Regions from separate parts of the Priestia sp. SIMBA_032 genome, predicted to be linked through region 1. Evidence: riboswitches for the same ligand, from Rfam matches in the RefSeq annotation. Region 1 holds a riboswitch; the other holds the start of a gene.
What was found. A riboswitch is a leader RNA that binds a small molecule or an ion and turns the genes downstream of it on or off. The one in region 1 is predicted to bind S-adenosylmethionine.
Positions count from the first base shown of each region.

Region 2: it holds a riboswitch for S-adenosylmethionine, as region 1 does, so the genes downstream of both, SB717_RS02100 (trans-sulfuration enzyme family protein) here and SB717_RS12235 (Na+/H+ antiporter NhaC family protein) in region 1, are expected to answer to the same signal.

Region 1 is NZ_JAWRXD010000003.1:404,470-410,066, reverse strand. Features, by position in the region: gene SB717_RS12250 (YtoQ family protein) at 1-183, opposite strand, end outside; gene SB717_RS12245 (ABC transporter ATP-binding protein) at 354-1,265, shown strand; gene SB717_RS12240 (ABC transporter permease) at 1,258-2,025, shown strand; SAM riboswitch class I at 2,127-2,233, shown strand; gene SB717_RS12235 (Na+/H+ antiporter NhaC family protein) at 2,319-3,629, shown strand; gene SB717_RS12230 (hypothetical protein) at 3,669-3,797, opposite strand; gene SB717_RS12225 (LacI family DNA-binding transcriptional regulator) at 3,922-4,881, shown strand; gene SB717_RS12220 (transcriptional regulator SplA domain-containing protein) at 4,967-5,215, shown strand; gene splB (spore photoproduct lyase) at 5,328-5,597, shown strand, end outside.
Region 2 is NZ_JAWRXD010000001.1:419,945-425,541, reverse strand. Features, by position in the region: gene SB717_RS02115 (CotH kinase family protein) at 1-75, shown strand, start outside; gene SB717_RS02110 (spore coat protein) at 206-1,357, shown strand; gene SB717_RS02105 (DUF2642 domain-containing protein) at 1,422-2,084, shown strand; SAM riboswitch class I at 2,252-2,369, shown strand; gene SB717_RS02100 (trans-sulfuration enzyme family protein) at 2,441-3,586, shown strand; gene SB717_RS02095 (trans-sulfuration enzyme family protein) at 3,570-4,751, shown strand; gene SB717_RS02090 (hypothetical protein) at 4,787-5,053, opposite strand; gene SB717_RS02085 (SIMPL domain-containing protein) at 5,116-5,597, opposite strand, start outside.

The DNA.
Region 1 (5,597 bases):
TTCATCTTTTAAGACAGCGTTAGGCTGTTTTCCTAAAATTTCTTCTCCAATGTTGTCGGAGCGGTCATGGTCTGTCATGGGACCGACAAAGGTAAGGGGAAGATTTAATTGTTCTGCTTGGTTTTTAATTTCGTCTCGCCAGTTATCGTGAATTTGCCCGGCAAGGTATACGGTTAAGTTCATTATGTAGAAGTCCTCCTCTAACTAAGATTTGTTTTATTTTATCAAATGTAAGCGGATAATACGAATGATTTGAATGGGCTACTTTTCCAAAAATAAGGTTATAGTAGACAAATAGTTAAAAAAGAGAAACAATAGAAGGCGTATTGCTAATTAAAGAAAGGATGTACATGATGACAGAAACAGTGCTGCAAGTAGATCATGTCAGTAAAGTAATTGGGAAGAAAACCATTTTGCATGATGTATCCTTATCGGTTGAGCGCGGTGAGATTTTCGGATTGCTTGGTCCAAACGGATCTGGAAAAACAACGCTAATTCGTACCGTTGTAGGACTCATTAAAGAAACAAAGGGGACAATTACCGTCAATGGGTTTCCTTTAAAAGAACAGTTTACATCAGCTATGAAATCAATTGGAGCGATTATTGAAAACCCTGAGTTTTATGATTATCTGACGGGCTATCAAAATTTAAAACACTTTGCTAATATGCATGAAGGAATCACAGCAGAACGCTTGGATGAAGTGATTGCGCTAGTAAAGCTTGAAAACAGCATTCATGCAAAAGTGAAGACGTATTCTCTTGGGATGAGACAGCGTTTAGGAGTAGCTCAAGCTATTTTACATAAGCCTGCATTGCTTTTACTAGACGAACCAACAAATGGTCTAGACCCAGCGGGAATGAGAGAATTTCGTACATATTTACAAACGCTTTGCAGGGAAGAAGGAATTTCAATTTTAATCGCGAGCCACTTATTAAAAGAAGTAGAAGCATTATGTGACCGCGTTGGCATCATTCAAGACGGTGAGTTAAAAGCCGTTCAAGATCTATCTCCAAATCGTCAAGATCAAGGAATGTACGTAGAATTTGAAGTGTCTGACGTGCAAAAAGCAGCGGAACTTTTATCACAAGAATTTGAAGTAACGATGAGATCACATAGTATCGACGTGGCGATCGTAAAAGAACAAATTCCAGCTGTAAATAAAAAATTAGTGGACAGCGATATTTTAGTCTACAGAATTACCCCTGTGTATGAGACGCTTGAAGATTCGTTTATGTCCGTTACGGAAGGAGAGCACCATGATTAAGTTAATTCAAAATGAACACATGAAATGGTTTCACAAAAGAAGTACAAAAATCACGTTTATCACAATCGGCATTTTAACTCTTTGTATGGCTCTTTTAATGAAGAAAGTAGCAAACAGTGCAGGAACAGAAGACAACATCTTGAATTTCCTGTCATTTAGTTCAGGTATGCTGATTCTTGTTCAATTTTTTGCGCTTGCTGTTGGAGGGTCAATGGTTGCAAAAGAGTTTGAATCAGGTACTATTAAGCTTCTTTTAATTCGCCCGGCTAGACGTTCAACGATTTTAGCATCCAAGTACATAACGCTCATTTTAATTAGTTTGTATTACTTGCTGAGCTATTTGCTTTTTTCGTTTGTATGGGGAGCATTGTTCTTTGGCTTTGCCAGTCTAGAAGGAGATGCGCAGCTGCTTAAAAACATTACGCTTACGTATGACAGTGCGTATATGGAAACGTTTATGATGATGACGTTCGCATTTATGCTGTCGTCTTTATTCAGAAACAGCGCGCTTGCTTCAAGTCTAGCTATTGTCGTAAGTATCGGAGCGAAAGCAGTAACTGGAATAGTATCAGAGTTTGGTTTATGGTGGGGGAAATTTCTACTGTTTGCCAACACAAACTTTGTGCAGTATATGGATGGAATGAAGACGATGTTTGACGGCATGACGATTCCATTTTCAATCTTCATTTTAGTTGCACACTTTGTCTTCTTTATGGGCGTGGCATGGGCAGCGTTTTTGAAACGTGACGTAGCTAACTGATGTGAGAATTTTCGCACTATATATTTTTCTGAAATAGCATTTGACAATTAAATAAAAAGAGATTACAGTAGTGAAAGACTATTTTTAAAACAACTACAAACTTCTTATCAAGAGAGACGGAGGGACTGGCCCTACGATGTCTCGGCAACTGGCTGTACGCAGTGCGGTGCCAAATCCAGCAGACGATGTTTCGTTTGGAAGATGAGAAGGGTAATCTTATGATACAAATAAGAGACCTCTTCTTATCAATAAGAAGAGGTCTTTTTTTATTACGTAAACAAGAGGTGTTAAGAATGGAACAACAAAAAGGAAACGGCTGGGCGCTGTTACCGCTGGGCGTCTTTTTAGTCCTGTTTGTCGGATCAGGAATTATAACGGGAGATTTTTATAAGCTGCCTGTATTAGTAGCCATTATCATTGCAGCCATTGTGGCGCTGGCTATGAACCGCAAAGATTCACTTAATGTAAAAGTTGAACGTTTTGCTAAAGGAGCAGGGCATCCTGATATCATTATTATGGTACTTATTTTTATTTTAGCAGGTGCTTTTTCAGAAGTTGCCAAAGGCATGGGAGCTGTTGATTCAACGGTAAACTTAGCTCTGTCTGTGCTTCCGCAAAGCTTAGTGGTAGTCGGAATCTTTGTTATTGGCGCATTCATTTCAATTTCGATGGGAACGTCAATGGGAACAATCGCTGCGTTAGGGCCTATCGCTGTAGGAATCAGTGAGCAGGCTCATGTATCCATTACATTGGCAATTGCTGCCGTTGTTGGTGGTGCAATGTTTGGAGATAATTTATCTGTAATCTCTGATACGACCATTGCAGCAGTTCGTACGCAAAAAACAAATATGTCAGATAAATTAAAAGTAAACTTTTTTATTGTCCTTCCTGCAGCGATTGTTACGGTGATTTTATTACTTGTCATGACGCTAGGCAATACATCATCAGTGGAAATTAAAGATTTTAGCTGGTTTAAAATCTTGCCTTATGTCGGCGTACTAGTTGCTGCCATATTTGGTGCAAACGTATTAAGCATTTTAACCGGAGGAATTGTGCTAGCCGGCGTAATCGGATTAGCTGACGGAAGCTACACGCTTTCTTCTTTTGCTAAAACTGTAACAGAAGGTATTGGCGGAATGTCGGAATTAATTATTTTATCTCTGTTAATTGGCGGAATGGTTGAGCTCATTCGCTATAACGGCGGTATTCAGTTCTTATTGAACTTATTAACACGACGCATTCAAACGAAAAAAGGCGGAGAATTCAGTATCGCCGGGTTAGTAAGTTTAACCAATTTAGCCACGGCTAATAACACGATTTCAATTATTACGGCAGGTCCGTTAGCAAAAGAAATCTCTGATAAGTATTCAATTGATAATCGCAAATCAGCCAGTCTGCTCGACTTGTTTTCGTGCAGCGTTCAAGGGCTTATCCCTTACGGCGCACAAATGCTTCTTGCAGCAGGATTTGCTAAAGTGTCACCGATTGAGATTATTCCATTTACATTCTATCCAATGTTAACAGCGGTTTGCGGGATCATTGCGATTGTAATTGGCTTTCCTCGTTTAAATAAAAAATCAAAATCATCTAAAGAAGCTGCGTAATACCAAACCCTTAAAAAGAATGTTCTTTTTAAGGGTTTTTTACTGTTTGAAAAAATCAGTCGGCTTTTCTTCATCTAACTCCTTCCAAAGCGTCTCATTTTGTTTAAGTGCATAAGCCGCTCCTCCAATTTCAATTCCGCATAATAAAATAAACAATAAAATACCCATGAAATGACCTCCTTACGTAAATGAATAAAAACACGATGGTAACGGGTTTAGCTTATTGCAATTTCACTTTATAATGAGAATAAAGTATGAAACGCGTTTCAGCGCAAGAGAAAAAGGTGAAAATATGACAAATATCCGAGATATCGCAAAAAAAGCTGGTGTATCTGTTTCGACTGTATCCCGGGTGCTAAATCATCATCCGTATGTAAAAGAAGAAAAGCGCCGGCTAGTAGAGCAGGTTATTCAAGAACTTAATTACGAACAAAACATTAATGCCGTTCACTTATCAAAAGGGAAAACAAATATGATTGCCGTCGTTTTGCCTTTTATTAATCATCCTTATTTCAGCCTGCTTTTAGAAGGAGTCGCCTTTCAAGCGTTAGAAAAGCAGTATCAGCTTGTTATTTGTCAGACGAACTATGATGTAAAAAAAGAAGAAGAAGCGCTTCATATGCTGAAAACAAAGCAGGTTGATGGAGTCATTATTTGTTCTAGAGCAAGCAGCTGGAGCACGATTGAATATTATCAGCAGTACGGGCCGATAGCCGTGTGCGAAAACGTACAGAATCGTTCTATTCGCTCCGTATACGTTGATCATTACGCAGCTTTTAAGCAGGCGCTCCTGTATTTAAAAGAAAAAGGATATACGGAAATTGGCTATTGCATCGGAAGAATGACGGGGACAAATAGTCAACAGAGGCAACAAGCATACAAAGAATATATAAAAGGAATAAATCAGCCTTATCATTCAGAATGGGTTTTTCAAGGCTGTTTGAACGTGACGGATGGTGAAAAAGTAGTAAAAAAATTGGTGCAGATGAAAAATCGGCCTCAGGCGCTTTTAGTAACAAACGATCAAGTCGCTATCGGAATAAAAGCTCAGTGCGAACAAGCTGGTATGTCAGTTCCAGGAGATTTAGCTATTATTGGTTTTGATAATCATCCGCTTTCTTCATATTTACAAATTACCACGATCGAACTTCCTCTTAAAGAGATGGGAGAAACGCTTTTTACATTAGTCGGAAACAAGGCGACTCAGAAAATTGAGCTCCCTTTTCGGTTTATTGAGCGTAAAAGCGTATGAATTCTTGATGATGCCATGAGGTGTGTTTACCGGATAAAATGAGTAAAAGCGGACATCATACGAGTAAAGAAAGAAGAAAAGGATGATGATCGTGGAGAAAAAAGAATATCAAGTGGGAGATCAAGTATTTGTTATTTACCGAAACCCTCATACGGCGAACGTTGCCAATATTAATCAAGCTGAAATTGTTGAACATCCTGAAAACAAAGGTGAAAAAGCGCTGTTTCTGCATGAGTCTTATCATTTGTTAGCTGAAGATGATGCCGTGTATTCAACGTATGAAGAAGCAGAGAAAATGTATAACAAGATATTTGATTATGAACAATATGATTGACGCAAGGCTCTCCTTAAACAGAGAGTCTTTTTTGTTTGAAAAATAATTACCACGGATAGAGTCTTTTTATTTTTCAAACGCTATTAGTATTAGAAAAAAGGAAGTGTACATGATGATAAAACCTTTTGTACCTCAATTAGTATACATTGAGCCAGGGGCAATGGAGTACCCGCTTGGTGTTCAATTAAAAGAAAAGTTTGAGAAGATGGGAATTGAGATTCGTCAAACAACTTCTCATAATCAAGTGCGTAATATACCGGGAAAAAATGATTTGCAAAAATACCGCAATGCCAAGTCCACTTTAGTAGTTGGCGTGCGTAAAACCTTGAAATTTGATACATCTAAACCGTCAGCTGAATATGCAATACCGTTTGCAACAGGG
Region 2 (5,597 bases), on a different contig from region 1:
GAGGAGCCGGCATTTATTTTATCTTTTATAAAAGACCGAACAACATATATTAAAAATAATCTTCTCACTTTTTAGATACCGTAGAATGATAGGCAAAAGTGGAATTTGTTAATAATAGGCAAATGTACGAAATCAATAGCTGTACATGATACGTATATATACAGTATGAATGACCAATATGGATGACTAACAAGGAGGAAAAAGAATGGAAAACTATTATTATTATTATGGGCAAAATCAAGGTCAAAATTCAAATCCAAACCGAAAACGCAGCCACAGCAAAAATGCAAATCGGCCTGATAAAGGCTATTCTTCGCAGTTTAAACCTTTAAAAGGAAGAATGGTGACTGTTTATCGAGGAGGTCCTGAATCAAAAACAGGTTATTTACTTGATGTTCAGTCTGATTATTTAATATTAGCAGTAGAAAACGATAACAATAATAACAGCGATGAAAACAATAATGAAGGAAATAACAACCAAAACAATCAAAGCAATCAAAACAACCAAAACAACCAAAACAACCAAAACAATCAAAATAATCAACAAGAATATACGGTTGTATATTATCATTTATCCCATGTTAAGAGTATTACGGAAGATGCTGTGTCAAATTCAGCACAGACGTTTACCGGGTTTGATAATGAGGGTACTTTAGAGTTGTATAGAGGCAAGACATTTGCTAGTACTTTATCATTACTGAAAAGTAAATATGTTCAAATAAATCAAGGCGGTCCTGAGAAAAAAGCAGGCCAGCTACTTGACGTATTAGGTTCGTCAGAGTCTGCTTACCTTGTGTTACTGTCGGAAGATGATGGTGTTGTCTATATCAATGTTGAACATGTAAAAAGTATAAGTGAATATCAAAATGATAATAACAATAATAACAATAATAACAATAATAACAATCAAATGAATAATCAATTTGCTACAAATCAGGAACCAACTTATATGAAATCAAAAACCTTTAATAATTTATTTACTCATCTATCACACAAATGGGTATCAATCAATGGTGGCGGTCCAGAGGCTGTAGAAGGTGTATTGGTGCAAAGCCGGAATGGTACTTTTACCCTTGTTCAAGACAATCAAGTATTACGCTTACAACCAAGACATGTTAAAACCATTTGTGTAGGAGCAAAAGGATCTTTTAAACAAAATAATAATCAAGATGATGAGCAGAAAGAGGAAAATACAAAAACTGAAGACGGAGGATCAGCAGAAGGCGTTTCAGAAGGTCGTACAGGAAGAAGCCGCACAGGTTCATATTCCTCAAGAAAAAGCCGCCGCACAGATTCACACTCGTCAGCGTCAAGAGAGCAAGTCATCCAAACAAAAAATTATCGCTGGAAAGCATAATGAATAAGAACAAAAAAGGTGCTTATAAAGCACCTTTTCTGTCATATAGGAAAGGGGGAGGAGAATGAGTATAAATCGCTATATTAATAAAATTGTAGAAGTAGATATTTCAGGGAATACTAAGTTTATTGGCAGACTTGTTGACTTAGGGTTAGATGTCATGATTTTGTATAATGGACATGATTATTTGTATATTCCTCTTTTACACATGCATCGTTTGCAGGAAGTATCGGAAGAAGACTATACGGTTTTACGTGAAATAGAAGAGAACTTAATAGAAGAAAGTCAGCGGATTTCCTATCGTAATATTTTACAGCAGGCAAAAGGGAAATTTATTGAAATTTATGTGACAGGAGGGAAATCATTGCACGGCTATATTACAAGCGTGCTGAATGATTATCTTGTGTTTTATTCTCCAGTGTATAAAAATGTCTTTGTTTCTCTGCATCATTTGAAATGGCTTACCCCTTACAGCAATGAGTTAACCCCTTATTCTTTAAGTGACAAAGAGCTACCAGTAAGGCCCGCCTCTGCACCTTTTGTCAGAAACTTTGAAGAGCAGCTTAAAAAATATGAAAATCAACTGGTTGTATTAGATTTAGGGGATCAATCAGAAAAGATTGGCGTACTTAAAGAAGTTTCTAATAATATTGTTGAACTAATTACCGCAAATGGAGAAAGTATCTATTGGAAGCTAGCTCATGTAAAATCTGTGCACTTGCCTTAGAAAAAGAGACCTCGCTGTCGTCTCTTTTTTTTATGTGCTTATCAGGACAAGTATATTGAATAAACAAATGAGACGATTTAAATTTTTTAGAAAATTATGTTGACAATAAAGAAAATCTTTATTAAAGTTAGTAACAACAAACGTTAACCACCAACAATTATATAGAACTCTTATCAAGAGTGGCGGAGGGACTGGCCCTGCGATGCCCGGCAACCATCAAATGAAACATTCATTTGAACGGTGCTAATTCCTGTGGAACATCAGTATTGTTCTAACAGATGAGAGAAATCGTGTATAAACGAACACTCTTTCATCTGTGAAGAGTGTTTTTTATTTTGAGTTAAGGAGAGAAATAGATGAAAATTGAAACTTTATTAGTTCGTTCAGGAGTAGGTCGTGACCCTTCAACAGGTTCTATTACAACCCCCATTTACCAAGCATCAACATTTGCTCACCCTGCTTTAGGGCAAAGTACAGGATTTGACTATGCACGTACGGCAAACCCTACTCGTACAGCATTGGAAGAAGCAATTGCTGCTTTAGAAAAAGGCGAAGTAGGAGCAGCATTCGCTTCAGGAATGGCGGGTGTAATGGCAGTTTTAGCACTATTTAAAAACGGAGATCATTTAATTGTATCAGAGGATTTATACGGAGGAACGTATCGAGTACTAAATGAAATCTTTTCAGAGCAAGGAATTACTGTTTCGTACGTCAACACAGCCCATCTCGAGCAAGTAAAAGATGCGCTTCGTCCCAACACGAAAGCTTTATTTATTGAAACACCTACAAATCCAATGATGCACGTAACTGATTTGCCAGAAGCAATTGCGTTAGCTAAACAGCATGATTTGCTTACTATCATTGACAATACATTCATGTCCCCTTACTATCAGCGCCCTTTAGAGCTTGGAGCAGATATTGTGATACATAGTGCAAGCAAATACATTGGAGGTCATAATGATGTAGTTGCTGGTCTTGTAGTCGCTCGATGTAGTAGCTTAGGAGAGAAAATTCGTTTTTATCAAAATGCAGCTGGGGCAATCTTAGGTCCACAAGATAGCTGGCTGTTATTGCGCGGTGTTAAGACGCTAGCGCTTCGTATGGAAAAGCATAACGAAAATGCACTGAAAATTGCAAATTGGCTTACTGCTCATGATCTCGTGGAAAAAGTGTATTACCCTGGTCTTGAAACACATCCGGGCTATGAAATTATGAAGAAACAAGCAACTGGATTTGGAGGCATGATTTCTTTTGCTGTCTCACACCCTGACATCGTGTCCACGCTTTTGGAAAATGTCAAAGTTATTACATTTGCAGAAAGCTTAGGAGGCGTAGAAAGTTTAATGACATTCCCAGCTCGTCAAACACACGCGGACATTCCGGAGGAAATTCGAAATCGTGTTGGAGTAACAAACTGTTTACTGCGATTATCAGTTGGAATTGAGCACGCAGATGATTTAATTAAAGATTTGAAGGAGGCATTTGATGCATACCAACAATAATAAACATAGATTTGGTACGAACTTAATTCATGCAAATACAGGAATTGACGGTCATTTTGGAGCGGTTAACGTACCTATTTATCAGGTATCTACATTTAACCAAGAAGATGAGACGAACGACGGCCGCTATGACTATTCTCGCTCAGGAAATCCAACTCGTGAGGCTTTAGAAAACACCATTGCTCAGCTAGAAAATGGATACGCTGGCTTTGCTTTTTCATCAGGTATGGCTGCTATCTCCTCGGTGTTATCTATTTTTGAATCAGGGGATGAAATTTTAGTTTCACACGATACGTACGGCGGGACATATCGTGTATTAACACGATTATTTTCAAAGTTTGGTATCAAAACAACTTTTGTTGATACAACGAAGGTTGAAAAAGTAGAAGAAGCTATCACAAAAGATACGAAGGCTATTTATGTCGAAAGCCCTTCAAATCCATTTTTACAAGTAACGGATATTAAAGCAGTAGCAAGTTTGGCGAAGGAGCGCAATGTTCTTACAATTGTGGATAACACGTTTTTAACACCTTATCTACAGCAGCCGATTGACCTTGGTGTAAATATTGTAATTCATAGTGCTACAAAATATATCAGCGGTCACAGTGACGTCATTGGCGGTCTAGTTGTGGTAAGCGATGAAAAGCTAGCGGAAGAAGTAAGGTTTGTACAAAATGCTTTTGGTGCTATCTTAGGACCACAGGATTGTTTTTTACTGCTTCGAGGCATTAAGACATTAAAAGTTCGTTTAGATCAACAGTTAAAAACAGCACTGCAGTTTGCAAAGTGGCTTGAAGAACAATCTCTAGTGAGCCGTGTATACTACCCAGGTTTAAAAAGTCATCCAGACCACAGACTCATTTCAGAACAAGCAAATGGATACGGAGCTATGATTTCTTTCCAAGTACAGGATGAAAAAGTAGCACGACATATTTTGCAAGGAGTCAAATTGGCTTCAATTGGCGTTAGTCTAGGTGCAGTTGAATCCATTCTAACGCATCCTGCAACAATGTCTCATGCAAGTATCCCAAAAGAAGTACGTGAAGAAAAAGGAATTACTGATTCACTTCTTCGCCTTTCAGTAGGGTTAGAGGAATTCGAGGATTTGAAGCAAGACTTTAACGCTGTTTTTCAAAGCTTAGAAGAAAAAGCGTTAATTAAATAAAAAAAGGACTTCCATCAAGGAAGTCCTTTTTCTTGTTATATACAGCTATCTAAAAGGTTTGTGTATAGGGACGTAAGCGCAACTTTTTCATCAGAGGAAAGACTGCTGTTTAGAATTCTTTTGATGCCAAGATGATATTTTACATACGGTGTTTGCCGAACGCGTGGGTGAGTCATTTCATCTTTTAAATCTTTCAGAATGGCTTCGTGAAGCTGATCTTCACTTGCCATGGCTTGGTTAGAAGCGAACGAACGGTTCAACCATAGGGTCTGATAAGCTGCTAGTAAATGTTCAGAAGTCATTGTGCAAAGAGCTCCTTTAGATTAGTTTCTTCATTATAATAATTTATATTTTACCATAAGTATTAATACGTGTACGTAACTTTTACAGAAGCAGATACAGTCAAGGACTGAGCTTGAATAGGGGGAGAGGCTGCTAATAACTTAGGCGAGGAGCCAGATGACTGATAGACGGGTCCTTCTTCGATTAAAATAGGGATTTGGTTAATAGGGAGCTGCAGCGTGTTGGCAATGGTAAAGGCCTTTTCTTTAGCATTTAATAAAGCTTTACTTATCGCTTCTTGTTCATATTTATCATCATTTGTAACGTGAAATTGAAGGTCTTGCGCTACGTTGGCTCCGCTTGAAAACGTAGCGTTATAGACATCGCCTGCTTGTTTTACATCTTGTACTCTTACTCTAAATAAGTGCTGTACTTCGTATCCTGTAAGAGTGGATTTTCCATCGCTGTAATCATATTTAGGATTTATGGTGAATGAAGCTGTGTCAATTTGCTGGTCGTTGATTCCAAGATTTTTCATCTCTTGCAGCAAAGTGTTTGAAACAG